Regions from separate parts of the Metabacillus indicus genome, predicted to be linked through region 1. Evidence: riboswitches for the same ligand, from Rfam matches in the RefSeq annotation. Region 1 holds a riboswitch; each other region holds the start of a gene.
What was found. A riboswitch is a leader RNA that binds a small molecule or an ion and turns the genes downstream of it on or off. The one in region 1 is predicted to bind cobalamin.
Positions count from the first base shown of each region.

Region 1 (7,920 bases):
ATTCTTTTAGGGGCAATCATGCTGATTCTTTCACCGAAGATTCAAGCGTACATGAAAGGTGTAAGATAATACAAAAAAGCCTGTCCTCACAATGGACAGGCTTTTTTTGCGTATTAAACAGTAGTCTCTTGAACGGCTTTCTCTCTGCATATCTTCGCTGCTCTCACCATAATCTTCAATGCCTCAACGGCCTCTTTTTCCCCTCTAGTTTTAAGGCCGCAGTCAGGGTTCACCCAAAATTGGCCAGCATCCAGCACCTGCAGCGCCCTTTCAATATTACGGATCATTTCCGTTTCTGAAGGTATTCGCGGACTGTGAATATCATATACTCCAAGGCCTATACCCTTGCTGTAAGAGTATGTTTCAAACGAATGAATCAATTCCCCGTGGCTTCTTGAAGTTTCAATGGAGATGACATCTGCATCAAGCGCATCAATTGCTTCAATCATGTCTTCAAAGCTTGAATAGCACATATGTGTATGAATTTGCGTCTCTGGTTTCACAGAAGCTGTTGACCGTTTAAAAGCCTTGACTGCCTCTTCCAAGTATTGTTCCCTCATCTTTTCTTTAAACGGAAGGCCTTCTCTAAGCGCAGGTTCATCTACTTGAATCATGCCTATGCCAGCGTTCTCTAATGCTTCAACTTCTGCTCTAATTGCGAGAGAAAGCTGATTTAACACGGCTGCTCTGGGGACGTCGGATCTGACAAATGACCAGTTTAATATCGTAACCGGCCCTGTCAGCATGCCTTTTACCGGCTTGTCAGTCAGCCTTTGGGCGAACAGGGTTTCTTTTAATGTCATCGGCTCCTCAAAAAACACATCCCCGTAGATAACAGGCGGCCTTACGCACCGTGAACCGTATGACTGTACCCACCCATTTGAAGTGATGGCCATTCCTTTAAGTTTTTCTCCAAAATATTCGACCATGTCTGTCCGTTCGAACTCACCGTGAACAAGGACATCAAGCCCCAGAGTTTCCTGGATATCAATCCACTTTTTTATTTCTCCTTCAATAAACTGAGAATAGTCCGAATCCGAGAGAGTTCCTTTTTTGTACTTCAGCCTTGCAGCACGCACTTCATTCGTTTGCGGAAAACTTCCGATTGTTGTAGTCGGAAGCACCGGAAGGCTGAATTTTCTTTGCTGAGCCTCTTTTCTTTGAGCTGCGCTAACTCTGTCAGTGCTGTACTCATCAAAAGAAGCATGTACAGAATGCCGGTTTCTTAAGTCTGAAGCTGCAAGTTCTGATATCCCCTGATCATAAGCTGAAAGAGTCTCTTCTTCAAAATTCATAAATTTTGTCAGCAGGGTGATCTCTTGCAGCTTTTCATCCGCGAATGCCAGCGCGCTTTTAACAAGAGGGTGTAAATTCCCTTCACTCCCTGCAGTTACAGGCACATGAATCAGGCTGCATGAAGGCTGAAGAATCAGCCGGTCTCTTCCGACCTTCTCCAGAATTCGGTTTACCAATTTGACTGTTTTCTGAAGCTCTGCCTTCCAAATATTGCGGCCGTCGATGACGCCTGCCGCAAGCACCATGTCCTTTGGAAAACCGAATGCATTCAAATGCTCCAGTGTTTTGCCGCTGTCATGAACAAAATCAAGGCCTATGCCGTCAACAGGCAGCTGAATGAGCTCTTCATATTGCTCTGGACATTCAAAGTAAGTTTGCAGAAGAAGTTTTGTGCTGCCTAACCCTTTTTTGATTGTTTCATAGATTTTTTTCGTTTTTTTCATAAAGGCTGCATCCGCTGCAGATGTAACAAATATTGGCTCGTCTATTTGTATCCACTCTGCACCTTCTTCTTCAAGCTCCTTGAAAACCTGAACATATAAAGGGACGAGTTTTTCGAGAATTTCTTCTTTCTTTTCTCCTTTTGAAAGGGCTGTTAGAGTCAGCGGGCCGACAAGTACCGGTTTCCCCGTAATCCCGGCCTCATCCTTTGCTTCTTTAAATAGCTCAAGCAACCGGTTATGGATAAGGCGGGGTTCTGTTCCGTCAAGCTCAGGAACAATATAATGGTAGTTTGTATTGAACCATTTTGTCATTTCTGATGCTACTATGTCTTTGCTGCCCCTGGCAATCGAAAAATACGTTTGGAGTGATGACGGGTCCTGGTCCCTGAATCTTTCCGGAATCAGTCCGAACATAACGGCCGTATCAAGTACATGATCGTAATAGCTGAAGTCGCCTACCGGGACAAGGTCAATCCCCGCCTCGCGCTGTTTGACCAAATGAGAGAGCCTGATTTTCTTCATATCCAAATGAAACTCCCGCTCCGTCAGATCTCCTCTCCAAAACGCCTCAAGAAGCTTTTTCCATTCTCTTTTTTCTCCAATTCTCGGATATCCAAGGTTTGAATTTCTCATTTTCATTGCGGTTCCCCCGTTTTCATAGTTTCTCAGCTCTAAACATGAAAAAACTCTCCTTTTTTAAAAGAGAGTTTAATGGACACAGCTAACTAGAGTTGAGACACAACAAAGGTTTCAACATACCGCATCACCCTCCCTATTTCGCGTAGGCTTAAAGTGCATACGACAGGCAGGTCTCCTGGCTCTGGTTCGTTGCATGCTGCTGCCTTCCCATTCCATTGCAGAACAGTGGCTTCGTGCAGAATGCTCCCCATTACAGTGGCGCGACCGCACCGGATTTTCACCGGCTTCCCTTTTAAGCTTCCGCGTATAGCGTCAGCACCCATCGCTTGTCAACATATTATGAATATTTTTGTGATTGTTTTTAACAATAGCTGATGTTTTTCAATCTTGCAAGACATTTCTTATTATTCAGAAAGAAATTCCGATTACTTTCCATTTGGCAGCCTCATAAAATCCAAGCTTTTTATACAGTTCTCCTGCATCTGGATTGTTGTAGAATAAATAGAGTTCTTTTTCATCTCCATAATCCCTGCATATTCTCGCAATGACTTTTGAGGCATATCCTTTTCTTCTGTATTTGGGAGGAGTTGCAACGCCGGCAATAACAGCAGTCTTCTCGTGATCTGTATAAATTCCTGCAGTTGCTGCCATCGTGCCGTTTTCCTCAAAGTAATAGACACTGAGTTTTCCGGAGAGGATGCTTTCATACTGTTCATCCGCAAAAATTTCTTCACTCGGACCAGCCATTTTATATTCTTCTACTTGAATAAATAAGCGGTAAAGCCTGCGGCAATCCTCAAGACTTGTGATTTTGCAGACTTCGCCGGATATGCTGCCGGCTGCTCTATTATCGTATTTCATCATGACTGAGTCACTTTCAATCTCGGTTTTCACAATCCTTTTAATTGACTCAATAAGCTCCTGTTTCCCGAAAATTCTCCTGATGCCTGTTTCCTGAATGACAGGAATAAAAGCCTCTACATCAGCAGGCATTACAGAACTGCAGCAATACATTTTATCAGGATAATTGATAAGCAAAGCCGTCAATTCAGCATCTTGATACTGACCGAAAACCCTGACCTGTTCATCTTTCAGGTCTTCTGCAATCAAAGCGTTTACATCATGGTTTTTATCTAAAAAAGCGACTGCCTGAGGATATTGATCTTGTTTAAGCAATTTTATCGCCATTTCGCATCTCCCGGGAAAAATTTTGGCCAGTCTATAGAATATTCTAACATTCTCCGTCCATTTGATATATATTTTAATAGAGAAGAAATTTCACTATTTGGAGAATTAGGTGTGTGCCCATGGAAATGAAGGATGTACTGTTGAATTTATTGCTCGTTTTGTCACCGCTTCTCATCATCCAGTTATTGTATATGAGAAAAGAAACGAACAAAAAAATGAACAAATGGCTGTTTGCCCTTCTTCCTGCGCTTGCCATTGTCTTCAGCATGCTGTATCCCTTTATGATTGATGGAGAGTTTTTCTTTGATTTCAGACGGATTCCATATGTTATGGGGCTTTTGTACGGAGGATATCCGCTTGGAATCTTTTTATTTATCGTCACAGTCGGAACAAGGGTGCTTATTGGCGGCAGCGGCATTTATCCGACAATTGTCATGGCAGGAATACTCGTTTTGTTTGTCCCGATGCTGTCTTCGTATTATTTGAAAAGCAGGCTGAGAATGAAGCTCTCTCTTGTGACTGCATTTGTTCTGGGTTCTCTGCTGTTATCGATTATCCAGATTGAAATGATGTATAAAACGGCTTTTCATCCATCGCATTATTTGGAGCTGATTATCTTTCACATTTTTGCAGCGGTCATCGGCACGATTTTGTTTGAAACAATCATTCAAAATTTTTATTTGCTGAAAAGGGTTATAAAAGCGGAAAAGCTTGAAGTTGTCAGCCATCTTGCAGCAAGTATTTCACATGAAGTGCGCAATCCCCTGACAACAACAAAAGGTTTTCTTCAGCTGCTCAGAGATGATGAAATAAGCAGGGAGAAACGGGACGAATATATCAAAATCTCATTAGATGAATTGGACCGCGCTACGAATATCATTAAAGATTACTTAACCTTTGCGAGACCAGAGGCTGAACATCAAAATCCGATTTCCATACACAGCGAGCTGAAAAACTGCATGAACGTTCTGACACCGCTCGCCCAAATGGAAAATGTCCAGTTTAAAGAGGATTTCTGCGAGGAAGAGCTCTTTGTGCTTGGTGATTCGCTTAAATTCAAGCAATCCATCATCAATATTTTAAAAAATGGCATAGAGTCCTATCATGCCGGTGGCCTGATCCAGCTTTCTGCTGAAAAAGAAGATACATATGTAAAGATCACTATTTCTGATTTTGGAAAAGGCATGACGGAGGATCAGGTGCTGCGGCTTGGAGAGCCATATTTTTCTACGAAATCAAACGGTACTGGACTTGGGATGATGGTCACCTACAGCATTATCCATTCGATGAACGGGCATATTTATGTAAACAGCGCACCTGGTCAGGGCACTGTTTTCCGGATTTTTCTGCCCCTTCATGTAAAGTAAGTCGTTCTGACATTGAGTTGCAAGCGTAAGGCCGGCCTCCCGCTTGGGTGACCGGCCTTTTGATTATACTGTCTGCTTTGCATCCATTAATCGCTTAATCGCAAGCTCTACTCCATCCTGATCATTCGTGAGGGTGATATCTGAACAAATCGCCTTAATTTCTGGACGCGCATTTCCCATGGCAATGCTTTTTCCTGCTGCCTCAAGCATGGATTGATCATTTATGCTGTCTCCGATCGCAGCGGTTTCTGAAAGGTCAATGCCTAAATGGCCGGCGAGTTTCTTCAAAGCAATGCCTTTTGAGGCCAATTTATGTTCAAGTTCAAAGTTATGGTCTGCCGACGTAACCAAGGTCAGATTTTCACGGTCTTTAAACTTCTCCCATCCGGCGTCCAGCTTTTCCTGGTGGAATGAAAAGGCAAGAATATTATAAATATCCTCGTTTAAGATTTCCTTGAAGCTCTCAATAAAGACAAATCCTGACTGGCTGTACTGTTTGCTGGCAGCATGAAGGAGCTTTGAGCGGTCGGCTTCCGGATTTGCACTTTTGATCCGGTCTATTTCAATCGACAGAAGCTCTCTTCCGTGCTGCGGGGTGAAGATTGCATTTTGTCCGAAAACTTCATAGTAGTAGTCGTTTTCTTCAAGAAACTGCAATGCTTCTGCAGCCATTTCTTTTTCCATAGGCTGAGATTGAAACAGCGTTCCGTCAGGCTGGTGGATTGTCGCGCCGTTCGCAGCGATCACCCAGGTTTTCACATTCGCATTCTTGAAAATTTCCTTCACATCAAAATGGGCTCTCCCTGTTGCAATGACCACTTCTATCCCTTTTTCCTGCGCCTGTCTCAGCGCATTCAAATTTTCTTCACTCACTTTGTTTTCACTGTTCAAAAGTGTACCGTCAAGGTCAATCGCGATTAATTTTGTCATGTTGTTTCCTCCTCGGCTACAAGCAGCTCTACATTGTTTTTATCAAGCAGATCTCTAAATGATTTATCAGGCTCTTTGTCTGTAATTAACAGGTCGATCTCATGCAGATCGGCATAGAGAAAAAAATCGGTCACTCCAAGCTTTGAATGATCGGCAAGTGCAATTACCTGACTAGCCTGGCTGATCATCTTCCTCTTTACCATCCCGTCCTCCTCGTGTGCTATAGATAATCCCCTTTCAGAGATGCCGACAACTCCAATAAATACTTTGTCCACATGATATTTAGAAAGTTTTTCAACGACAGATGATCCGTAGAGAAAGCGGTGCTCCTTCTGCAGTTCTCCTCCAAGGAGATGAATCTGAATCCCGGGCTTTGATGAAAGAATATCTGCCTGATTGATTGAGTTTGTAATGACAGCTGCATTCGTGACATTCATAAATTCGGCGCATGCCTGAACTGTAGTGGAGGCATCAAGGATTATCCGGTCTCCTTCACGGATGAGACTTGCTGCTTTTCTGCCGATCAGCTCTTTTTCATAAGAAACGGTTTCAAGGCGGTTCTGATAATCTTTTATCTCTGTATGAGAGCTCGGCAGGATCGCTCCGCCCCGCGTCCGGATAATGAGCTTTTGCTCCTCAAGCTTTACGAGATCGCGCCTTGCCGTGTCCTTTGAAACATCATAATGCGAACAAATCTGATCAGCCGTGATTCGTTTATGCTCTTTTAAATAATCCAATATCGAAATCAAGCGTTCTTCCTGGTACAAATGACCCGCCTCACTTTTCAGAAATATTTGTAAAATAACACCAGGTTCAAACCTTATATAAGTGATTATAAGTATTATACATCAAAAATTCAAGTATTTATAAGTTTATACAAGTTGTTTTATGCGATTGTAAGTGATATGCAAGTTTTAAGAGGGCGTTCCGGCAGGTATACAAAAAGACGGCAAAATCATTTGTCGATTTTGCCGTCTTTCTATTAGATTATGATTGCAGAAGATCTGCCTGCAGAAAGCGGATTATTCACGCTGCCAAATTCAGAAGCGTGAGGTCTGTCGTCACCGTCACCATACCCATAGTCAATCATGCGGTTCCGGTTCAGACAAAGCTTTTTAAAAGTTGGCCTCAGGAGATCGAACAGTTCAAACCGGTCGTTCAGTTCAGGGAATTTTGCCTGATACGAGAGAATGGCATCCCTGAGCATGTTCCAGAAAACAGCTTCATCCAGTTCGCCGCTGCGGTGAAGAATGTCTGCAAAATATCTGAAGTGGCAAACGAACAAACCTGTAAAGATAAATTGACAGAGACCTTCCGGCGCTTCGCTTCTTAACACACTTCTCAGTTCCTCTGACAGGTGCTGAAGTTCAGGAAGCTTCTGGTCACTGATGTTTACATCGTCTACAAAATCTTTCACGGCCAGACGGTTCGGTTTACTGTCTTTCAGGATGAGCACTGTATTCTGTCCGTGCGGCGAAAAGACCGTTCCGTACTGATACAAATAATGAAGCAGCGGCGGAAGGATCACATCAAACATCTGTTTTATCCACTCTTCTGCTGTGAGGCCGGCCTTTTTCGCAAGTTCAAGAGCATAGGACTTACCGTCTTCACCGACATATAAAAGGGCCGCAAGAGTGATGGCCTCCTCCCCTTCCTCAAGAAATGAACAGAGGTTTTCTCTCCAGATAACCCCGAGCATCTCAAGAAATTGATAAGGTGCCCCATTCAGATTCGAATAATCCGGATGATCGTAATTCATGCTTGCGATCTCACCGGGCAGAACGACTTTGCACACATCCCGAAGAAAAGGGTCATTGTCCCTTATTCCCTGAATATGCCTGGTGATCTCAGGAGCCAGCACCACTCTCTCCGACGGGAGTCCTCTGTATACGAGAGTATTTAATATACTCATTGGAAGCTTAACGTTGTGTTTCTTTTCGTCATCCATGTTGACAAAGGTGCGGATTGATTGCTGCGGCAGGTATTCGTCCTCCCCTTTTCCCAGATACAAGATGTTCTGTTCAGCCAGCTCTTCAGCAAACTGCGGGACGAGCACA
Region 1 is NZ_CP176757.1:2,159,514-2,167,433, forward strand. It holds gene ACK1LH_RS10825 (peptide MFS transporter) at 1-69, shown strand, start outside; gene metE (5-methyltetrahydropteroyltriglutamate--homocysteine S-methyltransferase) at 114-2,378, opposite strand; cobalamin riboswitch at 2,526-2,716, opposite strand; gene ACK1LH_RS10835 (GNAT family N-acetyltransferase) at 2,787-3,566, opposite strand; gene ACK1LH_RS10840 (sensor histidine kinase) at 3,686-4,933, shown strand; gene ACK1LH_RS10845 (Cof-type HAD-IIB family hydrolase) at 4,997-5,863, opposite strand; gene ACK1LH_RS10850 (DeoR/GlpR family DNA-binding transcription regulator) at 5,860-6,630, opposite strand; gene ACK1LH_RS10855 (IucA/IucC family protein) at 6,846-7,920, opposite strand, start outside.

Region 2 (7,920 bases), 410 kb from region 1:
AATCACATACTTTTATATACATCTCTTTAGACATATTGATAAGATCCCCACTTTTTTGTGCCTTTGTTAATAGACATTAGCTTATTTAATTTAGCCCTTTAACGAAATAACCAATATTTACAATAATATCACAAATATCCCATCTGCTAGCCGGAAAATCTGAAGCCATAAATAAAGTCACAGCACCCTCCTGCTTTTTTTGTTAACGGCAAAAAAAACCCTAAAGCGTCATGCTAAGGGTTTCGTTTAGGGAAGGAAAACCTGAAATCACACGTTATTTAGCAGGGGGAATAGCTTAAGAAGTAGCAGGCTAATTCGCCCCTCTTTTAGCGGTGTTTTTTTGCATAATAAAACACAGTTCATATTGAACTGAATTAATACGCCGCCGAGTGCGGAGAAATATATTATTATTTTCTTTATCGATCTGTAATAGCACCTAAAATAGCTAAAAATAACTTTTTCACTAAATCCTACATCCCCTGTTTATAAAATTCTTTACGAGTTATCTCTTCTTTATTTTTCGATAATATAATGATTTCATAAGTATCAATTGCTCGTAAAGTAGAAGGTAGATTATTTGCTACGACACATTCATTAGCTATATTAATAAGTTTGTTTAGATTCTCATCGCCGTTTAAATTGTTTTTCTTAAATGATGTCTTAATGAAAATTTTTATAGGTTTAGGATTAAAATCAATTGCGACCCCCGCATATTCATCTGTATTCTTCTTTAAGGCATCATCTATTTCTTTAGTGACTTCCATCCAGCCGAGCTCAACATCATTAGCTTGGAGTGGTTGGATACCCTCAGACTCTGTAAATGTAAATTTTGTCCCTAGGTAAAATAGGAAAATAAATAAAAAAATAATAATTGCTGCTTCTACTGCATTTTTTCTCTCATTATTTTTTAATTCTTTATCATCTCTATATTTTTGTTGTATTCTTCTTATTAAATCTTTATTCATTAAAGGGCCGCCCCTGTTCATAGTGAATTCTGTTGAATCCGGTATAAAGTTCAATAAGACATCAATTTGCTGATTCATTTAGAAGATTCTTTTCTTTTTTCAAAAGGATATTTTAAATGCTGCCCAATTCCTCAATAAGAAAAGGCGATCCACTTTGATGCAATAACCCCCTAAACTTGAATAAAAAAATCAGCTAATCTCGCAACATTTAATTAATTTCGAAATGACTTCTGATTTTTTTCTGATGTCGAAAATATTTTCAATAGGCAGTACTGCATACCACGAATTAAAAGTATTTTCAGTTAACACAGGATTATCATATATCAAATCTATTCTTAACCTTTTATTCACATTTAGAGAGTTAGATAAATCCCTATAGACCTCATTCATTCTATTCTCATCAAATACACTTTCAATCGAAATTTTTCCGTATATCCCATTCCACCAAGTTACAAAGGATTTAACACTCTCAGAATATCCAGATACTCCTGTTTCATTGTCCTTAAACAACTTTTGATAAAATGTTTTATCCAGATTTAATGTTCCATTATGATCGTATAAGCCGCTTTGACAATTTCTAATTACTGTCTCGTTCCATACTTCTGTAAAAATATTTTCAAATTCATCTTCTAAGAGCCCCCACGTTGAACTATAAACGTATGGAAACAAAGGATTTTCCCGGTCTTGATTTTGACTGTTTATATATATGTTTTGGACATAAATCAAATAATTCAAGGAATAAGGAGCGTTAACTTCCAGTTCAAATCCGCTAAGTCCTACTTCCTTTTGAGTATCCTCCATAAGTCTTTTCCCTCCTGCTCCCAAACAAAATAACCAATATTTACAATAATATCACAAATATCCCATCTGCTAGCCGGAAAATCTGGAACCATATATAAAGTCTCAGCACCCTCCTGCTTTTTTTGATAACGGCCAAAAAACCCGCAAGCGTCAGGCTGCGGGTTTTTCCTGTTATTCCTCAAGATCGACAGGGTTTGGCGAGAACGGGACGGGCACGGCCTGTGTTACGTCCATTTCACCAATTCTGCCGGCTTCGATTCCTTCGAATTTTACACTTTCGTAGCCGAAATCTTTAGCGGTCATCAAAATCGCTTCGAGCATCAGTGTATCTGTTTCGTTATCATCAATTGTTGAGGCGTCTGTGAATTCAATGGTTACTCCATTATCTGTTTCTTTTATTTCATCGATGACAACTGTTTCTTCGATCACCGGTTTTAATCCGAGTGTCCCTTTTTCTTTCATAGCCGTCAGGGCATCTGTCAGCTTGTTAAAGGATAGAAGAGAAGGCGCCAGGAATTTAGGTGAGTTCAGGCTCTCCTGATACAGGAAATAGGCTTTCTTTTTGAACTTTTTGAAAGTCAGCTTATCCTGATAGCCATACGCTCCGATTTCCGCTCCTTTTTCGCCGCGGGTATAATAGTCAGCCTGAGAGGCATCCTGCCAGCGGAAAGACTCTTCAAGACCTTCTGTAAAGAGCCTGTTTTCCGTTTCTGAGCTTGATTCCGCATAGGAATTCCCTTTAATGTCAACAGACATCCGTTCTTCTCCTGTCTCATACGAGAGCTTTGTTCCTGAGAGCGCAGAAGGACTCAGTCCGGCGCTCATCGGGTCAAATGAAGTCAGCGCCGTCTCAAAAAGAGTCATGTACGAGTCAGAGGAATCGAACTGAAAGCTGAGCGGTATCGTATTTTGAACCTGAAGATCGGGATAGGCAACCGTTACAATCGTTTGATTGTCCTTTGTCCTTGCTACAAATGATTTTTTCTCAGGCTCTGGTGCAGATTTTGCTTCTAATTTCATGTCTGCGTTTTCTTCAGACACCTGGCCGCTTTCAGCTGCTTTATCCGCACTGTACTCAGACCTACTTTCACTCATCTGGAAGTTCTGAAGGAAAAAGGGTGAAAGGATTAAAAGAATAAAAAGGGCGGCAAAGCTTGCAAGAGCCGGTGTTTTCCACTGAACTTTCTTTTTGTGCATACGCTGCTGCAAACTGGTGTAGATTTGCTGCTGCGTCCTCCGGTCTTTGATATCTGGCATTGCTTGAAGTTTATCGGTAATCTGCTCATCGTTCCATTTTGATTGATTCATCCCTTTGCTATTCCCTCCTTCCTGATCGAGTGTTCAGATAATTTATTTTTCAGAGCTTTCAGCGCTCTGTGCTGGGTCGTTTTCACTTTGCTTTCCGTAAATCCGAGGGCTGCTGCTGTATCGGCAATGGACATTCCCTGAATATACCTTAAGATAACGACGGCCCTCTGATCGACTGTGCATGTATCAAGCGTCCGGTAAACCATCTGCATCTCTTCATTTAAAGCAGCGATTTCCTCCGGCAGCGGCTGATGATCCCGTATTTGCTCTCGGTCCCAGTCAAACGCTTCAAAAATTCGCTGTTTGAGTGTTTTCTGTTTGCGGAAAAAATCAATCGCAACATGTCTTGCAATGGAGAGGATCCAGGTTTTTTCACTGCTCCGTCCTTCAAAACTGCTGTGTGATTTTAATATTCGTATATACACTTCCTGAACGAGGTCCTCGGCCTGTTCACGATTCTTCACCATATAAAACAAGAACTGGAAAAGATCGCTGTGATATTTTTCATAAATCCTTTGAAAGGCCTCTTCCATGAACGAACCTCCAATCAATACATTAGTCGGAATGAAGAATAAAAAGTTACACATCTTTTACTATATCGGGATTGCATAGAAAAAGGAAGGCAGTTTCCGCCTTCCTTTTCAAAGAAATTATGACTCTTTCTTTTTCGTAAATACGATGGCACTTCTTTCATACTCCACATCTTTTGAACCGAGTCTGGCATTTGCCGCTCTCGCTGCCGCAAAGAAAAAATCGGAAAGTCTGTTCATATACGTTAAAACATGCTCATTGATTTCCGTTTCTTTTTTGAGCGAAACAATACAGCGCTCCGCTCTTCTTGCTACGGTCCTTGCCACATGGATGGCAGCGGCCGCCTCTGTTCCCCCAGGTAGAATGAACCGCTCGAGCGGAGGGGCTTCTGCTGTGTACGCATCAATTCGCGTTTCAAGAAACTCAATCATGTCAGGTGTTGTTTTATAGGGATACTTTTGCTTGCCGTGGATGACAGCAAGATCGCTTCCGCAGTCAAAAAGTTCATGCTGGATTTTTTCAAATTCCTGCTTCATGTCTTTCAGAGTTTCATCGTTCATCCATGTCATGGCAAGACCGGTAAAAGAGTTTACCTCATCGATTGTTCCGTAGGCTTCTACCCTCAGGTCATCCTTATCGACACGGCCCCCGATAATGCTTGTTTTCCCTTTATCGCCGGTTCTAGTATACAAATTCATATTCAGCAGCTCCTGTCCTTTGTTCTCAGACTGTCTTGCCTAAGCTAAAAAGAAAGTCTCTCTCTTATTCTGCCATTATTTTATTGAAGTGTAACGCCATAATCGTTTTTACACAGATAATACTGAAACGTTTTTTGCATAACCGGGTACAGCACAAGAAAGAAAATGCCGTTTCCTGCTGCATGCATCGTATCAAACGGGATTCCTGCAAGATAGTAGGCAAGTCCGTTATCTGTCAGGACAAACATATTCAGAGAAACGATGAATCCAAAAAGATATCCCGCAAGAACAGCTGCCGGGCTAAAAATGAGCAGCCTGTTTCTTTTAACCGCTTTTCCAAGCAGGCCGAATACGAGAGCCAGAATCCCCCATGCAAGCATCTGCCAGATTGTCCACGTTCCCATGCCAAGCAGCAGGTTGCTCAGGAAACAGCCTAGCACTGCGACAATCATTCCATTAACCGGTCCGAGCAGAATCGCCGTGATGAGGATGATGGCTGTCATCGGCTGTATGTTCGGAACAAATTGAAAGGAAAGTCTGCCGACAACGGACAAGGCTATAAGCAGAGACAGAAGACTGATTCTTCTTGTTGTCATTGTTTCTCACGCTTACTCATAATTCCGCAGATCAAATTCAATTTTATCGCCGTCTTTCAGTTTAATGTCATTAGCTCCTGTCATGGCATCTTCCCCGTTAACGATTAAATGCCAGTATGTTTTGTCCGCTTCGCTCGCCTGGATGCCTTCAATTCCGTTGATAAAACCTCCGGACTCTTCAATTTCAAAGTTCTCCTTCATGGCATCCATCAAGTTTTGTCCTTCTTCAAATGCAATTTCTTTAGCGTCTACTTTCTCTGCCATTTCATTTTTTGTCAGCGTGACAGATGCTTTCAGCTCTTCAGCCTGCTCTTTGCTCTCAGCAGCAGGTTTTGTTTCTTCCGTTTTAGGCTGCTCTGCCGCATTTCCGCAGGCACTCATCAGTGTCAGAAGAATGATTGCGAGAAAACTGTAAAATTTGTTCATGTTCCATCTCTCCTCTTGTTGTTGTGTATGTATTGGAAAAGCAAAAAGCCCATCTTATAGAAGATGGGCTTTTAAAACGGCATAGAAGAAACTGCAGGCACTCATGCCATACCTGTGCCGTTTCTATGCTCAAATCCCCGAAGAATAGTAACGTTCGAAAGATCCCGGCAGGTCTACTGACTCGTGCTTCATCCTCAAGCCTGCACCTTCCCGTCTGAATTCTGACAGTGGTCTAAAAGCAGGTATTGTCTGCACTTACAGTTGCGGGGACAGTCCAGGCATTTCACCTGATTCCCTATTAAGCAAAGTTTGCACCAGTTTCTTTTCGTATTCACTTTTATATCCAGCTTTTATTGTACCTAAAACGACATGCGGCATCAACAGGTGTTTCGTATGAAACAAGAATATTCGTCAGATTCTATCAGGATAAACGGTTTTTCGAGGCAGAAAGAAACTGAATGTTGTTCCTTCATTTACTTTGCTGTGCACATTAATCGATCCTGAATGGGCATCGACAATGTTCTTGGCAATCGCAAGACCAAGGCCAGTTCCGGAGCGGCCTCTCGTCCTCGCCTTATCTGCTTTGTAAAAACGCTCAAAAACAAACGGAAGGTCTTCTTCGACAATTCCTGTGCCCGTATCCTTCACATCAACTTTAATACCGCCGGCAGCAGACTGCACAGCCATTTCGACTGTACCGCCCTCAAGTGTATGCCTGATAGCGTTATCCACGAGATTCGTCAGAACCTGTTCAATTTTATCCGGATCCAAAACAAATTCAGGTTCGTCAAGTGTAATGCTGGAGGTGAGCGTAATGTCTTTTTCTCTTGCAAGTCCCTGGAACTTCCGGTTTATTTTTTCAATAAATTCATGAATGGAAATGCTCTCGAGATTAAGGGTGATATGACCCGCTTCCATCCGGGCAAGATCGAGCAGATCATTGACAAGCCTTCCCATTCTGAGCGATTCATCGTAGATAACCTGTGCAATCTCTTTTTTCTCTTCATCCGAGCTTGCAATATCATCCACAATAGCTTCAGAATACCCCTGGAGCATGGCAATCGGCGTTCTCAGTTCATGGCTGACGTTTGCGATAAAGTCTTTGCGCAATTTATCAAGCCTGCGCTCTTCTGTCATGTCCCGAAGCACGGCAACAGCCCCCCGGACGTACGACTGATTGTAAAGCGGGCTCATGACAAGCACCCAGCTTCTTCCCTGAAGGGTTACTTCAACGATATGCTCTCTTTCTGTGTTGACTACCCGCTGGAACAATTCCTTTGCTTCCGGCGGAATTTCTTCCCCTTCATTAATCTGCATTTTCTGTTCATAGTACCATGACTGCAGGAAGCGTTCTGCAGGAGGATTGGTCACGAGAATCGTTCCATCAATATTAAGCGTGATAACCCCGTCTGCCATACTGCTTAAAATGCTCGTTAAGTGCTCTTTCTCCTGATTGAGAGCGTTGATGTTAAACTTCAGCTGTCTGCCCATCTGATTGAACGCAATGGCGAGCTCCCCTATTTCATCGTGGCTCAAAATAGGAACTTTTGTATCAAAATTGCCGCGTGTCAGCTCTTGTGTCGCCTCTCTCATTTTTCTCAATGGATAGGTAATTCTAGTAGACAGGAAAAAGGCAAAAACCGTTGTCAGAATGATGGCTATACCTGCCGCAAGAAGAATGTATTTTGTCGTGTGCTCGGTTGTCTTTTGGACGGCCTGCAGGGACTGTGACATAAAAACGGCTCCGTCCTTGCCGTCACTTGTTTTATAGGGAACACCGACTACAAGCACTTCCTCCTTGTTTCCGGAGTTTTTTTGCTGTTCTTCAGGCAGCCGCGTGAGCTTGCTTACATTTTTCTGATCCTGAAACACCTTTGACAGCTCTCTGTCAGCGCGGATATCCTCCATGCTGAAGGTTGGCGTGTTTTCATACTTTTTTGGTGAAAACCAGTATTCATTTTCGTTTTCGGCTATCACAATGCTTGTCAGTTCATCCGCAAGCTCCCAGGTGATGGATCTTGCAAGCTCCTGGTCTTCATGGTTTTCCAAAATAACAGACACTTTGTTGGCCAGCTGCGTCAGTTCGTTCTCGGCTTCATCCACATGAAAGCTTTCAATAAATTGAAGCAGCAAAACGGTCAAGACAAATAAGACGAATGATACGAGAAGCAGGATGGTAAACCAGAGTTTACCGACTACGCTTTTCCAAAACATCATTCACTGCCTGCCTCAAACTTGTAGCCGACACCCCAGACCGTCACAATCATCGAGGCAGCATCGGGTGAAACTTTGCTGAGTTTCTCTCTAAGACGCTTAACATGTGTATCAACCGTTCTCAAGTCTCCGAAAAACTCATACTGCCATACTTCTTTCAAAAGCTTCTCACGGTCATACACTTTATCAGGCGTTTTCGCCAAAAAGTAAAGAAGCTCATATTCTTTCGGCGTTAAGCTGACTTCTTTTCCATCAGCAAGAACGCGGTGGGCATCATGGTCAATGGAAAGATGCGGGAAGACAATCACGTTTTTGGCCTTTGTCTCTGTTTTAAGGAATGAAGTCGTCGAAGAGCGTCTCAGAAGGGCTTTCACTCTCAAA
Region 2 is NZ_CP176757.1:2,571,592-2,579,511, forward strand. It holds gene ACK1LH_RS13070 (alpha/beta fold hydrolase) at 1-34, opposite strand, end outside; gene ACK1LH_RS13075 (hypothetical protein) at 471-965, opposite strand; gene ACK1LH_RS13080 (group-specific protein) at 1,155-1,766, opposite strand; gene ACK1LH_RS13085 (hypothetical protein) at 1,938-3,074, opposite strand; gene sigX (RNA polymerase sigma factor SigX) at 3,071-3,607, opposite strand; gene ACK1LH_RS13095 (cob(I)yrinic acid a,c-diamide adenosyltransferase) at 3,725-4,303, opposite strand; gene ACK1LH_RS13100 (ECF transporter S component) at 4,384-4,899, opposite strand; gene ACK1LH_RS13105 (DUF4430 domain-containing protein) at 4,912-5,325, opposite strand; cobalamin riboswitch at 5,474-5,659, opposite strand; gene ACK1LH_RS13110 (ATP-binding protein) at 5,737-7,542, opposite strand; gene ACK1LH_RS13115 (response regulator transcription factor) at 7,539-7,920, opposite strand, start outside.
Region 2: it holds a riboswitch for cobalamin, as region 1 does, so the genes downstream of both, ACK1LH_RS13105 (DUF4430 domain-containing protein) here and metE (5-methyltetrahydropteroyltriglutamate--homocysteine S-methyltransferase) in region 1, are expected to answer to the same signal.

Region 3 (7,920 bases), 1.4 Mb from region 1:
CATGTGTGTCATCGTTTGAGCTACTTCTTTAGTCGTTACTTCTGTTTCTTTCTTTTTCCATTCCGCAATGGTGTTGCCCTGCACATCAACAATTTTCGTGATCGCATGAGCTTCTACGCGCGTGCCGTCATTTGGAAAAGCGGAATAGGCTTCGGCCATGTTAAGCGGTGCAACCCCTTTATCAAGTCCTCCAAGTGCAAGACTCAGGTTGCGGTCATTTTCGGTAATCGGCAGTCCGAAGCGCTCGGCTGCATCTACACCTTTAGCCACGCCTATTTCGTTTAATGTCCAGACAGCGGGCACATTATGAGACTTTATTAAAGCTTCATACATGGTAACCTCGCCATGGTACGATCCATCAAAATTCTTTGGCTGATATCCGTCAATATCCAGAGGTTTATCCTCAAGCTTGGAATTAACGGTCATTCCGTTTTCAAGAGCGGGCGTGTAAACCGAAATCGGCTTCATCGTCGAACCCGGCTGCCTCTTCAGCTGTGTAGCCCTGTTGAATTGCCTGAATGAATGTTCTCCGCGGCCGCCGATCAGCGCCTGGACTCCTCCTGTTTTAGGGTTCAGGAGAACGGCACCGCTTTGCACCAGCTGATCTCCTCCCAGGTCAGGGAAGTTCGCATCATCTTTAAACACATTTTCGATCGATGACTGCATGTCCTGGCGCAGTTCGGTATGAATCTCAAACCCGCCGGCAAGGATTTCATTTTGCGTCAATCCGTATTTTTTGATCGCTTCTTCAATTACGTGATCTACGTACGAAGGGTAGCGGCCTTTATATTGATCCAGTTCTTTTCTTTCAAGAACGACTTTTTCCTTTTTCGCTTCGTTCATTTCTTCTTCAGTAATCACGTTTTCTTCTTTCATCAGTTTCAGAACGACGTCTCTCCGGTCGAGAGACTTTTCCATATTCTTGACTGGTGAATAATTCGTCGGGGCTTTAATCAGACCGACAAGAATCGCTGATTCGTTCAGGGTCAAATCTGCAGGCTCTTTTCCAAAATATACTTTTGAAGCCCGCTTAAGTCCCCAGGCACCCTCTCCGAAATAAACTTTGTTTACGTATAGTTCCAGGATTTCTTCCTTTGAATATTCATCTTCAATTTTCTGCGAGATAAAATACTCATCAAATTTCCGTTTAAATGTCTGATCGTGAGTAAGCAGGGTATTTTTGGCAAGCTGCTGTGTCAGCGTGCTTCCTCCCTCGACAACTCCTCCCGCCAGCACATTCTTGAATGCAGCGCGGACAATTCCGATATAATCGATCCCGTTATGCTTGTAGAAATTTTGGTCCTCTGTTGCCTGAAGCGCCGCGTAAAAGTGTTCGGGCACATCTTCATACTTGACCCATTCCTGTTTGGAGCTTGAGATCTTGCTTGCGATTTCTCCGTTTTGATCATAAATAATGGTCGGGGCGTTTGCTCGTTCCTCTAATTTGCTGACATCCTGCGATGCAATAACTGAGTTGTGCACCATAAAGACAAGGATGACTGAAAGCAGCACGAAGATGAGCAGTTTCATGAACACACCCTTTATGGAAAATAGTGACTTAAACATGGATAACCCCCTGATATAGAAAAATAAATCCTATCTTTTATTACCCCAATTACAACAGGTGTACGCCTAATTATGAAAAAATCTGTCCGCCTAAGCTAAATTTCTGACAGATGAACGTTTTCCCAAGGAAATATCAGGGTATTTCAAAAATATGAAATCATCTGCCAAAAGAAAGGAATGAATGAACTTGGATACATTTCACCACATTGTAGTAGCTTATGACGGACAGGATGAAAGTTCAGCAGCTCTAACTAAAGGAATTCAGCTGAGCAAGCAGCTCGGAACACGATTAACGGTTGTTCACGTCTATCAGGCAGAGCATGCCATGAATACTGGAGGCGTCAGACCCGGTATTCCGAGTGCTCCTGCAAACGGTTACCTGACTGATAACCTTCAGAACTATCCGGTTGCCCCTGATGCGGCACGCCAGTTTGATGATCAGCCTAAAAATGACCACTTCGACCATTCTGATGAGGTCTCGTCGAGGATCCGAATGAAGCTTGATGAGAACCAGGCAACCGGAGACGTTGAGATTCTGTCAGGCTCCCCGGCAGATGCCATCCTTTCATTTGCCGATGAACATGCAGCTGACCTCATCATTATGGGCAACAGTGATTCAGGCGGCCTTAAAAAACTGCTTTTCGGCGGAGTAAGCGATAAAGTGCATCATCAGTCAAATATTTCAGTGCTGATTGCAAAATAAATGTGCTAACGGGTGCTTTTTTAAGCATCCGTTTTTTTGAGAGCTAAACACTTAAAAACCCCTGACACAAACAAAGTTTCAGGGGTTTTTTCGTCCCTTGCTTAATCCTGTTCCATTTACTTTTATCACCAGTTGACATAGATCAATAGACTGATATAATACTTTTATGCACAAAAGCATAAAAGCGTTTAAGTATAAAAGGAAGGAATTTCAATTTATGAGTCAATCAAAATCACTTTCATTCACTGGTTCAGTGATTCTATTTTTATCGATGATCGGCATTATTTTCATCAGTTTATTTTACTTAAAAACAGAACCGCATCTTCCGCTGATGCTTTGCCTTGTTTTTCTAAGCGGCGCAGCCATTCTTTATAAGTACTCCTGGAAGGAAATTGAGGACGGGATTGTAAAAGGCATTCAATCCGGTGTTCAGCCTATTATTATTCTTGCTTTAATCGGGATTCTTATTGGAGCCTGGATGTTCAGCGGAACCATACCTACTGTCATGATGGCCGCTTTGTCCATCATAGATCCCGCGTACCTCCTGATTTTGACTCTTTTATGCTGCACCATTATTTCAAGTCTTGTGGGCAGCAGTTTTACAACGGTCAGTACAGTCGGAGTTGCTCTTATGGGAGTGGCCATTGCCGCAGGAGTTCCCGTTGAATGGGCTGCAGGGGCTGTTATTTGCGGGGCATGCTTCGGGGATAAAATGTCGCCGATGTCAGATACAACGAATTTTGCCTCAGGTGTGGCTGAAGTCAATATTTTTACTCATATCCGCCATATGGCAAAAACGACGATTCCCGCTTATGCGATAACAGCAGCACTTTTCTGGTATATGGGGACAACTCTTTCTGCTGACGGAGCAACACTTGATAACATTAAGGAAATTATGACGGTCATGAAAGAGCACGTCACAATCAGTCCATGGACCTTGATCTCTCCTCTGATTGTGATTGGACTTGCCATCTCACGGGTTCCTGTTATTCCTGCTCTTGCAGCAGGCATTGCAACGGCCGGCATCACAGGTCTCCTCATTCAGGACGGGACAAATCTTTCCGGTTTCTTAGCCGTTCTGCAAAATGGAACAGCGTTTGATATTCAGCAGGAAACCGTCCAGCAAATGCTTAACCGCGGCGGGCTTCAGTCTATGATGTGGTCCATTTCGCTGATTATGATCGCCTTTGCTTTAGGCGGATTGATGGATAAAATGCAGCTGATCCAGACTTTATTAAACGGATTGATTGAGAGAATTAAAGTCAAAGGGCAGCTGATCCTTGCAACTATTTCTTCTTCAATCGGAGTTAATCTCGTAACGGGAGAGCAGTATTTGTCCATACTCATTCCCGGTCAGTCGTTTAAACCGGCCTATGAAAAACTGAACGTTGAAAAGAAATATTTATCAAGATCCCTTGAAGATGCCGGAACACTGATCAATCCCCTTATTCCCTGGGGAGTAAGCGGAGCCTTTTTCGCGCAGACACTCGGTGTGGACGTCATAGCGTACCTGCCATTTGCGTTCTTTCTCTACCTGTCTCCATTGTTTTCTGTCCTTTTTGGATTCCTGCCTGTCAGGAAACATACACTCTAGCAGAAAATCCCGCCTAAACCAGGCGGGATTTTTATTATTATTTCTCGACCACTTTCGTTTCTTTTGCGATCAGTTCATCAAACAGCTTTTGAAGCTTTCTTGTGACCGGGCCTGGAATTCCTTCTCCAATCTTTCCTTCATCAACCTTTATGACAGGAATCACTTCACTGGTCGTAGATGTGATAAATGCTTCATCAAGAGAGACAAGACCTTCAGTGCTCAATCTTTCTTCCAGAAACTCAATTCCGTTCTGTCTGCAAAGCTCTTCTACTTTCATTCTCGTAACACCATTCAGGATCAGGTTATTCGCAGGATGAGTAAACACACTTCCGTTTTTCACCCCGTAGAAATTGGAGGAAGAACCCTCTGTAATCATACCGCTTCTGTGAAGGAGCGCCTCATAATCCCCGCGGTCATGTGCCTCCTGTTTTGCTAGGACATTGCCCAGCAGATTCAGGCTTTTAATATCGCATCTGAGCCAGCGCACGTCTTCAAGCAGGCTGAGAGAAATCCCTACCTCCTGCTCTTTTGCCGGTTTTGAGCATGGAATTGGATAGGCCGTTAATTCAGGAACCGTACCCTTGCCAGGAAACAGATGCTTTCTTGCGGCAGCTCCTCTTGTAACCTGCATATAGATACCGCCGTCTTCTGTCTTATTCAGGCGGAGAAGTTCTTCAAGCTGATCTGTCAGCTCCCCTATCGTATATGGAAGGTCGATTTTGATTTCTTCTGCGCTTCGAATGAACCGCTCCATATGCTCCTTCATCGCAAAAAATGCCCCATCATATACCCTGATGACCTCGTAAACCCCGTCACCGAACTGATGGCCCCTGTCTTCAAGATCAATCGCTACTTCATCACGCTTTTTATATTCGCCGTTAACAAGTATGTACATGATAAATCTCCTTTTTATAAGACTTAGTGTAACCTTCCCTTTAACCTATGGTATGATGAAACACGCTGAACTGTAAAATGGTTTTCTATTTTTCTTTCGACATTTTCATAGATTTCAGTTGAAATTATAACCCATGTCATTTATGATGAGAATATCAAACAACACAACATATTGATTTTACTACTAAAACTACATACCACATATTGAAATAATCAGCGAATCAAGGTGCCAACATGTTGGCTTAAAAGGGAATCCGGTGCAAATCCGGAACTGTCCCCGCAACTGTAAGTGTGACGAACTGGGAATACCACTGTACGAGAGAAATGTATGGGAAGGACTCAGCGCAGAGTGATCACAAGTCAGGAGACCTGCCTTAGATTTGCAGAAGTTTCGAATTCTTCGGGGACTGAGGAGATGAAACGATGGCCAGTAACAGGGATGCGTGCACCCTCTTATTCTATCGTTTGATCCGCTCATGTTCTCATGGGCGGTTTTTTTGATTTTCCGCAGTTTTTTTCCTGAAAGATCAATGACCGTTATACGGAAATCCGAACTATAAATGAGGAGGATGTCTTATGGCAACCAAAATAACCACTGTCATCGTAAACGAACTGACAAACGAAAAAGCCCCGTTCTCACCGCAGCGGCTGACTGACTTTATTTCTGAAACCGGAAAAGATTTTAAAGAGCTTGACCTCCATACATACACCGAAAGAGCTGTTCAAAGCATGGAAGGCCGGACTGTCTGTTCTGCCTCTCAGGTGACCAACCTGCTCATTCTCGAAGGCCTTTCAAATATCAGTGAGCTTCAGCCGGAATGGACCTTTTTCTGTGCCCGGATTTATCTAAAAAAGCTGTATAAAGAAGCGGCATATAACAGGGAATCAGGAGGCGGCACCTTTCTGTCGCTGATTAAAACCCTTACAGCAAAAGGCATCTACAGCAGACACCTTCTTGACTCTTATTCCGAAGAAGAAATTGAACAGCTTTCAGAAGTCATTGACCATGACAAAGACAAGCTTTTTACATACATCGGGCTCCGGACACTCTCTGACCGGTATCTTGCGAGAGATTATGACAAGTCGGTTTATGAGCTTCCCCAGGAGAGGTATCTCGTCATCGCCATGACGCTGATGGCAAAGGAGAAAACGGAACACCGCCTCCAGCTTGTAAAAGAAGCGTACTGGGCACTCAGCAATTTATATATGACCGTTGCGACTCCGACTTTGTCAAACGCAGGAAAGCCTGTCGGACAGCTGTCCAGCTGTTTTATTGATACAGTTGATGACAGTCTGCAGGGCATCTTCGACAGCAACACAGACATTGCCAATCTTTCAAAATCAGGCGGAGGCATCGGCGTTTATCTCGGGAAAATCCGCAGCCGCGGGAGTGATATTAAAGGCTTTAAAGGAGTATCGTCCGGTGTCATACCGTGGATGAAGCAGCTGAACAATACGGCGGTAAGCGTGGATCAGCTCGGGCAAAGAAAAGGTGCGATCGCCGTTTACCTCGACGTCTGGCACAAGGATATCTATTCCTTCCTTGATTCCAAGCTGAACAACGGGGATGAGCGTTTACGCACACATGACCTCTTCACCGGCGTCTGCCTGCCGGACCTTTTCATGGAACAGGCTGAAAACCGCGGAGAGTGGCATTTGTTCGACCCTCATGAAGTTCGGAAAGTCATGGGTTACTCCTTGGAAGATTATTATGATGAGCAAAAAGGCGCAGGGTCGTTCCGCGAAAAATATTGGGAATGCGCCAATCATCCGGAACTCTCAAAAACTACCGTTCCTGCAATTGACATTATGAAGGGCATTATGAAAAGCCAGCTTGAGTCAGGGACCCCCTTTATGTTTTACCGGGATGAAGTGAACCGGAAAAATCCCAATGCGCATAAAGGAATGGTTTACTGCAGCAATCTCTGTACAGAAATCACTCAGAACCAAAGCCCGACAACAATGGATGAACAGTATACAGAAGACGGCAAAATCATTACTGTTAAAACACCGGGAGATTTTGTTGTGTGCAACCTCTCTTCCATCAACCTTGCCCGCGCTGTGTCAGATGATGTGCTTGAGCGGCTGATCCACGTTCAGGTCAGAATGCTCGATAACGTCATCGATTTAAATGACATTCCCGTTCTTCAGGCTAAGCTCACAAACCAAAAGTACCGGGCAGTCGGCCTCGGAACCTTTGGATGGCACCACCTTCTTGCTCTTAAGCGTCTGCGCTGGGAAGACGAAGAAGCCGTTCAGTATGCGGATGAACTCTATGAAAAAATAGCCTTTTACACGATTCAGGCAAGCATGAGGCTTGCGGAAGAAAAAGGCGCCTATCCTGTCTTTGAAGGTTCAGGCTGGCATACCGGCGACTACTTTAAGAACAGAAACTATACATCTGACTCTATGCCATGGGATGAGCTTTCAGAAAAGATTAAAGTAAACGGCATCCGAAACGGATATTTAATGGCCGTTGCCCCGAATGCTTCAACATCGATTCTCGCGGGAAGCACGGCAAGCATCGATCCTATTTTTCAAAAAATGTACTCTGAAGAGAAAAAAGACTACAAAATACCTGTTACTGCACCGGACTTGAATGCAGAAACCACCTGGTTTTATAAGTCAGCCTATTTGATTGACCAGATGTGGAGCATTAAACAGAACGCAGCCAGACAAAAGCACATCGATCAATCTGTCTCATTTAACTTTTACGTCCGCAACACCATAAAAGCAAAAGAGCTGCTCGACCTGCACCTGACAGCATGGAAAGCGGGTCTTAAAACCACTTACTACGTCCGGTCAACATCAAGCGATATCGAAGACTGCGAATCCTGCGCAAGCTGATAAAGGAGAGATCGTATATGACACATTCATTGAACGCGCGTCCGATCATGGACGCTTCTGCACCAAACCGTTCAACTTCCATCATTAATGGAAGGAGCTCCAATGTTTTAAACTGGGACGACGTATCCTATCCCTGGGCTTATGCAAAATACAAGAAAATGCTCTCCAATTTCTGGACGCCGTTTGAGATCAACATGTCGGGGGACATAAAACAGTTTCCCGAACTTTCAGGTGACGAACAGGAGGCATTTCTTAAAATCATCGGCCTTCTCGCCCTTCTTGACAGCATCCAGACTGATTATGCCGGAAAAGTAGC
Region 3 is NZ_CP176757.1:791,105-799,024, reverse strand. It holds gene ACK1LH_RS04075 (transglycosylase domain-containing protein) at 1-1,566, opposite strand, end outside; gene ACK1LH_RS04070 (universal stress protein) at 1,754-2,269, shown strand; gene nhaC (Na+/H+ antiporter NhaC) at 2,487-3,863, shown strand; gene dat (D-amino-acid transaminase) at 3,901-4,758, opposite strand; cobalamin riboswitch at 4,965-5,149, shown strand; gene ACK1LH_RS04055 (ribonucleoside-diphosphate reductase subunit alpha) at 5,334-7,604, shown strand; gene ACK1LH_RS04050 (ribonucleotide-diphosphate reductase subunit beta) at 7,622-7,920, shown strand, end outside.
Region 3: it holds a riboswitch for cobalamin, as region 1 does, so the genes downstream of both, ACK1LH_RS04055 (ribonucleoside-diphosphate reductase subunit alpha) here and metE (5-methyltetrahydropteroyltriglutamate--homocysteine S-methyltransferase) in region 1, are expected to answer to the same signal.

Region 4 (7,920 bases), 130 kb from region 1:
GCTGCAGGCAGACAAAGGGCAAGCAACATTCCTTTTCCTTTTTTCCAGTAACCTTTGTTCAGGATCCTCTCTGCTTTGCGGATGATCTTTCCAAAAAGAACGACCGGATGAGGCAGCCATTTAGGATCTCCGATGATCAAATCCAGCAGCACGCTCCCTGCCACCAGTAATAGAGTATGTTCAGCAAATGGCTGCAAAGGAATTCTCCAGTCTTTTCAGAGCCTTCATGATCAGCGCATCAGCAGCCTCCATGACGGAAGGGTCATCCGGTTTGCTGCTGCTATAAGCTCCTGCCGCAAGCTCAGGCTCTGCATTCGGAAACAGTCTTGTCATCCCGGCATTCATCTTAAGGGTGAGATTTATTAGTCCGCTGTCGCTGACTGGAGCATCTGTTAAAAGGGCTGCACTCAGGATGCTGTCCGAATAGGAAAGGATGATGAAAAACGTGTTCATCGACTCATTTTTAATAAAATGATCAGGGATCCTGTTATGATTGCAGATGAAAATGTTGTTTCCAAGTGACCACAGGATAAGCTGTGCGGCTGTTTCTTTCTGTCCGCTGTTTACTTCCAGGCGGCTGGACCAGTGCAGGCCGCTGCCTTTTGGTCCTGTTGTCAGCATTCGAAATGGCTGTTCCATCGTGATGATTGGCGGAGTTCCCTGGTCAATATGCAGCGCCGAAAGCAAATCACTCCGTTTTCCTTGCAGGTAATCCGGCGATAAGGTAATATGCGGCTTTGGAGCAGCAGGATGGGACGAAAAGTGAAGAGAAAGGTCATAAACATCAGAGAATGTTTGCTCATTTTCTTTTTTCAGTCCGTCGTAGCATCCTGCAAGCACCCCCCGATTAAGCAAGGCAATTTGATCCGCATAAAGCGAGGCAAGATTCAAGTCGTGAAGGATGGCCAAAATGGTCAGGCTCATTTCCTTCTGCAGTGTTTTCAGCAGTTCAAGAAGCTCCTTTGTGTGTTTTATATCCAGATGATTTGTCGGCTCATCGAGCAGCAGAAGCTCAGGCTCCTGGGCGAGAGCTTTTGCGAGAAGCACCCGCTGTTTTTCTCCGCCGCTTAACGCATGAAAGGGTCTATTTCTGTACGGCCAGACAGCCGTCTGTCTCATCGCTTTTTCCGCCGCTTTCCTGTCTGCATCAGAATGTTCTTTAAAAAACATCCCTTTTTGATGTGGGTATCTTCCGAGCATCACGATTTCCTCTGCAGTGAAATCGAGCCCAGATTGATTTTCCTGCGTCATGACGGCCGTTTTTCTTGCAAGTTCCTTTTGCGAGTAGGAGGAAAGCTTTTTTCCATCTAAAAAGATGGCGCCATTTCTTACAGGCAGCGCTCCCATGATCAAGCGGATCACCGTCGTCTTTCCGCTGCCGTTTGGTCCTGCCAGCGCTAAGAAATCACCTTTCTTAATGGTGAAGGAAAGATCATGGATGACTGTTTTTTTAGCATCATAGCCCCCTGAAAGGTTTTTCACTTGCAGCATAGAGCCTCCTCCTTTCTCATCCGTGCTTTTGTCTCCGGTTCTTCACCAGCAAAAAGGTAAAGATGGGTGAGCCGATCAGGGCTGTGATCACACCGATCGGCAGCTCCTTCGGTGAAATGATGGATCTTGCAAGCAAATCCGCAAGCACCAGATATCCGCCGCCAATCAGCATAGACAGCGGGAGAACGTGCCGGTGGTTTGGCCCTGCAAGCAGTCTGACGAGATGAGGAATCACAAGACCGACAAAGCTGATGGCCCCGGAAACAGCAACGGCGCTCCCTGTAAGGATCGACGCGGCTATTAAAATAATCGTTTTTTTCGTTTTTACATTCATCCCGGCAAACTGCGCAGACTGCTCGCCAAGTGCCAGATTGTTCAGTTCCCTGTAATGATAGAGGATGATCAGTGCACCTATTATAAAAAAGGGGAAAATCAGCTGAACATGCCCCCATCCTCTCATTGAGACACTTCCCATGATCCAATAGAGAATTTGACTGATGTCCTCACGCGGAACAAGCGCGATTAGCAGCGAGATAAAGGCACTGATAAAGGAAGAAACAATAATGCCTGCAAGGATAATGGTTTCATTCGTCAGCTTTCCGCTTGCCAGCTGGGTGAGAGCAAAAACAATGAGCAGCGTGATCATTCCGAAAAGGACAGCTATGACCGGGAGCGTAAAATGGCCTAAAACCGTCAGCTGAATTTGGAAAAAGATAATGATGACTGCCCCGAGCGAAGCTCCTGACGAAACACCGATTGTATAAGGATCTGCAAGCGGGTTCTGCAGCAGCCCCTGGAAAGCCGCTCCCGCCAACGAAAGAGAGGCTCCAACAAAAAAGGCAAGAAGCACTCTTGAAAACCTGATTTCCCAGATAATCATTTCTGTGCTCTGCTCCCCGTTATAAAGAGGTACATGAAAGATCTTGCCGGCAAGAATGTTTAAAATATCAGGGACGGTCACTTGAACCGCCCCAGCCAAAACTCCTAAAAGGATGCTGCATGCTGCAAAGCAGACAGCGCCTATCATCAAGAGCCAATTTCTATTTCTTGAAGATGTCTGGATAGATAAGTCTGCCAAGCTCTTCAGCTCCATCCGCAAGACGAGGTCCCGGACGGGTGACCAGGTCACTGTTTACATCAAACACTTGTTTCGACTGAACGGCTTTAATGGAGTTCCACCCGCTTCTTGAAAGAACTTGCTCTGCTGGGTTTTCAACATAGTAGCCATACGTTGTGATGATGGTATCCGGATTGCTGCTGACGATCTTCTCTTCATCCATTTTGACCCAGCCTTCTTCAGAAGCCGCTACGTTCTCTGCGCCGATCATCTCAAGCATTTCGTTCATAAAGGTTCCTTTGCCTGTCGTGTAGATCTCAGGCTGAGGCGACACTTCAATCCAGACGCGTTTCGGATCTTTTACCTCTTTGGCTTTTTCTTTTATGGAAGCAACTTTCTTGTCCATATCATTTATGATGCTGTCTGCCTTATCCAGCGTGTCTGTTGCTTTTCCGATAGTTCTGATAGCCGTGTAAACTTGATCAAATGAAGTCTGTGAACCAACGATGAAAACCTTTATGCCCGCAGCTTCATACTGCTTGATGATTTCGCCGTGATTTTGTGCATGGTAATCCTGCAAAAATGCGATATCAGGCTGAAGGGCAATGATTTTTTCAGCATTCATGTCCTGGGCACCGACTTTTTCTTTTTGTGCAGCTGCTTCCGGATAATTGTCATAGTCGGATACTCCGACAATTTCATCCCCGAGTCCAAGAGCGAAAAGGATTTCCGTCGTGCTCGGAAGCAGGGACACGATTTTCTCCGGCTTTTCCTCTAAGGTTATTTCATTTCCTGCATCATCTGTGACCGTTACTGGAAAAGAAGCTTCACTTTTTTCAGCCTGCTCTTTCTTTGTGCCGGCAGGCTGTGTTTGGTCTCCTTGTGCACAGCCAGAAAGGATGCCTGCAAGAAGCATCAGGATCAGGGTTATTCGAGTAAAATATGTAGGTAATTTCATAGGTTTTTCCGCCTTTATTCAATTTTTTAAATATGTTCTTTTGAAACACCTGCAGAATCAAACGTGGCCATGTTCTTAACCATGTCTGATGCTGCCTGGACAAAAGGGAAAACAAGGGCAGCCCCGGTCCCTTCTCCAAGCCGCAGTCCCATTGAAACAAGCGGTTTTTTGCCCAGCCTGTCCAAAATTAAAAGGTGCCCAGGTTCAACCGACAGGTGTCCTGCAATCATATAATCCTTAGCATGTTCCGTTAAATGTGCTGCCAATAGAGCTGCAGTCGTGCAAATGAAGCCATCGAGCAGAACAGGAATCCTGCGGTAAGCTGCAAAGAGCATGGCTCCTGCCATTGCGCCGATTTCAAATCCGCCAACCTTTGAAAGAACATCCAGCGGGTCATTTGGATTCGGCCTGTGAAGCTCGAGCGCCCTGCGGATGATCTCTGATTTAAACGAAATTTGTTTCGAATCAATGCCTGTTCCTCTTCCAGTCAGATCTTCCGGTTTGATTCCGGTCAGGGCAGCTGAAATGGCGCTGCTCGAAGTTGTGTTGCCGATGCCCATTTCACCGGGAATCAGCAGCTTTGCGCCCCTTTCAATGGTTTCTTCCGCGAGCCTCATTCCCATTTGAATGCTCCTAAGTGCATCTTTTCGCGACATGGCAGGCTCAGCTGCGAAATTTTTTGTGCCGTATCCGATTTTCTCGGTTCTTACACCGGGTATGTCTGCTTTAACGCCTGCGTCCACGATTTCAAGGAGTCCGTTTACGCGCTTTGTGAACACATTAATTGCAGCTCCGCCTGCTAAAAAATTTCTGACCATTTGACCTGTCACTTCCTGCGGATAAGCAGAGATGCCTTCTTCAGCAATCCCATGGTCCGCTGCAAAGACAATCACGCCAGGAGGTGAAACATCGGGTTTTACTTCTCCTGTCATTTCTGCTAACTGTACGGCTAATCGTTCAATTTCACCGAGACTTTGTAAAGGTTTGGTCAGTGTGTTTATGTATGCTTCTGCCTCCTGTCCCTTTGCTTTGTCTAACGGTTTTATCGCATCAATAATCTGATAAACATCAATCATTTTTTTCACCTCCTTTTCATGATTTCATAGATTCTATCTAAATCCAATGCAGCTCTTACATGATCTGCAAGCCTGTCAAATTCTCTTTCTTTCAATTCGCGAAAGAAGAGCGAGCGCTCAATCGGCTGCAGCCCTTTTTTGCTCCGGAGCCTGTTCAAAAAGCGCCATCTGAATGCGTCGTTGTGAAACACATCGTGCAAATAAGTTCCCATTGCGTGACCTTTTGTGTACCCTTCACCGGTCCCTTTCTGGATTGAAAATGGTGAAGGAGCATCAGACAGCAAAGTTTGTCCCATGTGAATCTCGTAACCTGAAAGAGTAAGGTCTTCATATCCTGAGACGGCACAAGGTCCTTCCGTCCGAATGGTTTTCTTATCCGCATACAGGACAGTTGACACAGGGAAAATGGCAAGCCCGTCCTGTTCTATAATGCCGGATTCGACGCCTACTGGATCAGACAGTTTTTCTCCCATCATTTGATACCCGCCGCATATCCCGATGATATGGGTTCCATTTTTATAAGCAGACAGCACTTTGTCAAAAAGTCCGGTCTCTTTTAAAAAATGAAGGTCTTCAGCTGTGTTTTTACTGCCTGGCAGGACAATAAGATCAGGCCGGCCAAATGCAGAGGCTTTTCTGACAAAGCGGATATTCACATCAGGCTCCAGTCTAAGAGGATCGATATCTGTAAAATTAGACAGTCTTGGGTAGGCAAGAACTGCAACATCCAAATCTCCCTCAAGATTTGTGCCTTGGGAGTACTGATTGAGGACGAGAGAGTCTTCGCCATCAATTTCAAGGTCCGGTATAAACGGGAGAACACCAACAACGGGTATTCCTGTGTACTCCTCAAACCATTGGAGCCCCGGTTTAAGAAGGGCAAGATCTCCCCTGAATTTATTGATAACAACTCCGGCAACCCGTTTGCGGTCTTTTTCCGCAAGAAGCTGGAGCGTTCCGACAAGACTTGCAAATACCCCTCCTCTATCGATGTCTCCAACTAGTAAAACAGGGGCATCCGCAATCTCTGCAACGCGCATGTTGACGAGCTCCCTGTCATTTAAATTGACTTCAGCAGGAGACCCTGCCCCTTCAATTACGACCGCGTCATAGTTGCTTGTTAGGTTGTGCAGAGATTCTTTAATCGCGTTAAGACCAAGGGTGAAAAAGTCTTCCCGGTAGGCTGAGGCGTTCATGACAGCATACGGTCTGCCGTGAAAAACAACCTGTGATTCCATTTCACCTGAAGGTTTTATTAAAATCGGATTCATATCCGTGTCAGCTTCTGTTCCTGCTGCTTCTGCCTGAATTCCCTGTGCTCTGCCGATTTCTTTCCCGTCTTTTGTTATGTATGAATTCAGTGACATGTTCTGTGACTTAAAGGGAGCCGTTTTATACCCGTCCTGCATGAAAATCCTGCACAGTGCGGTTGTCAGAATGCTTTTGCCCGCATCGGAATGTGTCCCCTGAATCATGAGTCGAAGCGCCTTTTTCTTCTCATTTCTTTTAATATTCAATTCCATAAATTGCGTCGACACCTTCATCGTAATAATGCTTTTCAACGTCGATCACAGAGACGAGATCAGCGATTTCCCTGATTTCCTTTTTGGCGTTTCTGCCTGTCAGGACAAGGTGGACATGAGGGGGACGGTTTTGAATGGTCCAAATGACGTCTTCAAGAGGAAGAACATCGTCCACAGGAAAAGTCTGAATGGCAAGGGCATTATTGATTTCGTCCAGAATGACAACATGAGAGTCCCCGCTTAGAATGGTTTCTTTTGCTTTTATCCAAGCCATTTTTAAAGCTTCCCGGTGAATCTCGGGTGTTTTGGTCCAGGTAAATCCGGCCCCGAGCTGCTGAATACTGACTCCGGGCAGAGCATTCAGTATTGCTCTCTCACCATAAGTCCGCTCAGGAGATTTAATAAATTGCAGAATGGACACGTTCATTTGTCTTCCTGCAGCCCGCACGGCAAGACCGATTGCTGCTGTCGTTTTTCCTTTTCCATTGCCTGTATAGACCAGTACTCTTCCTTTTTCGTTTTTAATCGCCATACATCCATCTCCCATCTTTTTTGCCAATATAAAAAGGCCCTGACTGAAGACAGTCAAGGCCTAAATAAGCATAGTGAACTAACGCATACAAGGGTTCCTGACTCGTTCTTCCCACCGAAAAACAAGCAAAAATCAATTAAAGCAGGTCTCCTGGCTTTGCGCTTCATCTTGATACTTGAGCCTTCCCGACATTAGAGTCAGTGGCGATTCAGTTCAATCTGCGCTTACAGTAGCGGGGGCTGCGCCGGATTTCCACCGGCTTCCCTATTATCCTGAGTATTCAGGCACTTTAAAAGAATCATATTTTTTGTTCATTGTAATCTATAAAACTGGAAAAGTCATCAAGATTTTTTCATGTTGTTGTTTTTTCTCTTAAAACGGCTTTCTCAAGCTCCAGTCTTTTTGTCGTTTCCAGTTGAAGAACGTTCCCGAATGTAACCTCGATTTTCTTTGTGAACAGCGGCCCGTCATAGACGAATGTATGGTATTCACCAGCCTCGCCCATAGGGCATATTTCTGTTTTTAAGGCGCGGTCAATAAATCGCTGATTAACCTCCATTCCGAGCCAGGACGGATCAAGTTTGTCATCCCTTACTCTAATCACAGCAGCTTTATATCCGCTTTCGGCAAATTGCTGAAGGGCATATATGGCGTTCTCTTTTTTCATCCATAAAGGGTAAAGCGGTTCAAGGCCCGCTGCTGCAGAAGCTTTTTCGCCCCACTCCCGGTGCTCGTCCAAATACAGATCGCCGAAAGCAATACTTGTCAGGCCGTATTGTTCCTTCAACTCTTTCAGCGCACCGATAAAGTGATCCGTATAGCTTTCGTAGGTGCATGAGATGAAATGCACAGGTATTTCAAGCGCTAGACTTTGCTGTTTGATTGCATCTATTTTCTCTCCGTGCCCGAATGTTCTTCCTGTTTCAGCCGGAACCGTCGTTATAAGGCATGCGATTTCATGCCCCTCGGCTGCAAGTTTATGAAGGGCCATGCATCCGTCTTTCCCTCCGCTCCAGGATACAGCTGTTTTCTTTTTCATTCACTTCCACCATCCCATCAAGAGTATAGCCTTGATTATGATGGGTTCAGAATGTTTAGTCAAAAAGAAAAATAGACAGCTTTGTTTATTTCACTGCCAATTTTAAGGCTGTCCTGTACAGCAGCTCTGTTCCAAGCGATATATCTTCCATCGTTGAAAACTCCTTTGGATTATGGCTGATGCCGTCTTTGCAGCGGACAAAAATCATCCCGTAATCACATTCATAAGACATCGCGAGTGCATC
Region 4 is NZ_CP176757.1:2,034,475-2,042,394, forward strand. It holds gene cbiB (adenosylcobinamide-phosphate synthase CbiB) at 1-197, opposite strand, end outside; gene ACK1LH_RS10200 (ABC transporter ATP-binding protein) at 181-1,491, opposite strand; gene ACK1LH_RS10205 (FecCD family ABC transporter permease) at 1,508-2,518, opposite strand; gene ACK1LH_RS10210 (ABC transporter substrate-binding protein) at 2,532-3,506, opposite strand; gene cobT (nicotinate-nucleotide--dimethylbenzimidazole phosphoribosyltransferase) at 3,533-4,582, opposite strand; gene ACK1LH_RS10220 (cobyric acid synthase) at 4,588-6,057, opposite strand; gene ACK1LH_RS10225 (cob(I)yrinic acid a,c-diamide adenosyltransferase) at 6,089-6,637, opposite strand; cobalamin riboswitch at 6,760-6,944, opposite strand; gene ACK1LH_RS10230 (diphthine--ammonia ligase) at 6,990-7,676, opposite strand; gene ACK1LH_RS10235 (M20 family metallo-hydrolase) at 7,762-7,920, opposite strand, start outside.
Region 4: it holds a riboswitch for cobalamin, as region 1 does, so the genes downstream of both, ACK1LH_RS10225 (cob(I)yrinic acid a,c-diamide adenosyltransferase) here and metE (5-methyltetrahydropteroyltriglutamate--homocysteine S-methyltransferase) in region 1, are expected to answer to the same signal.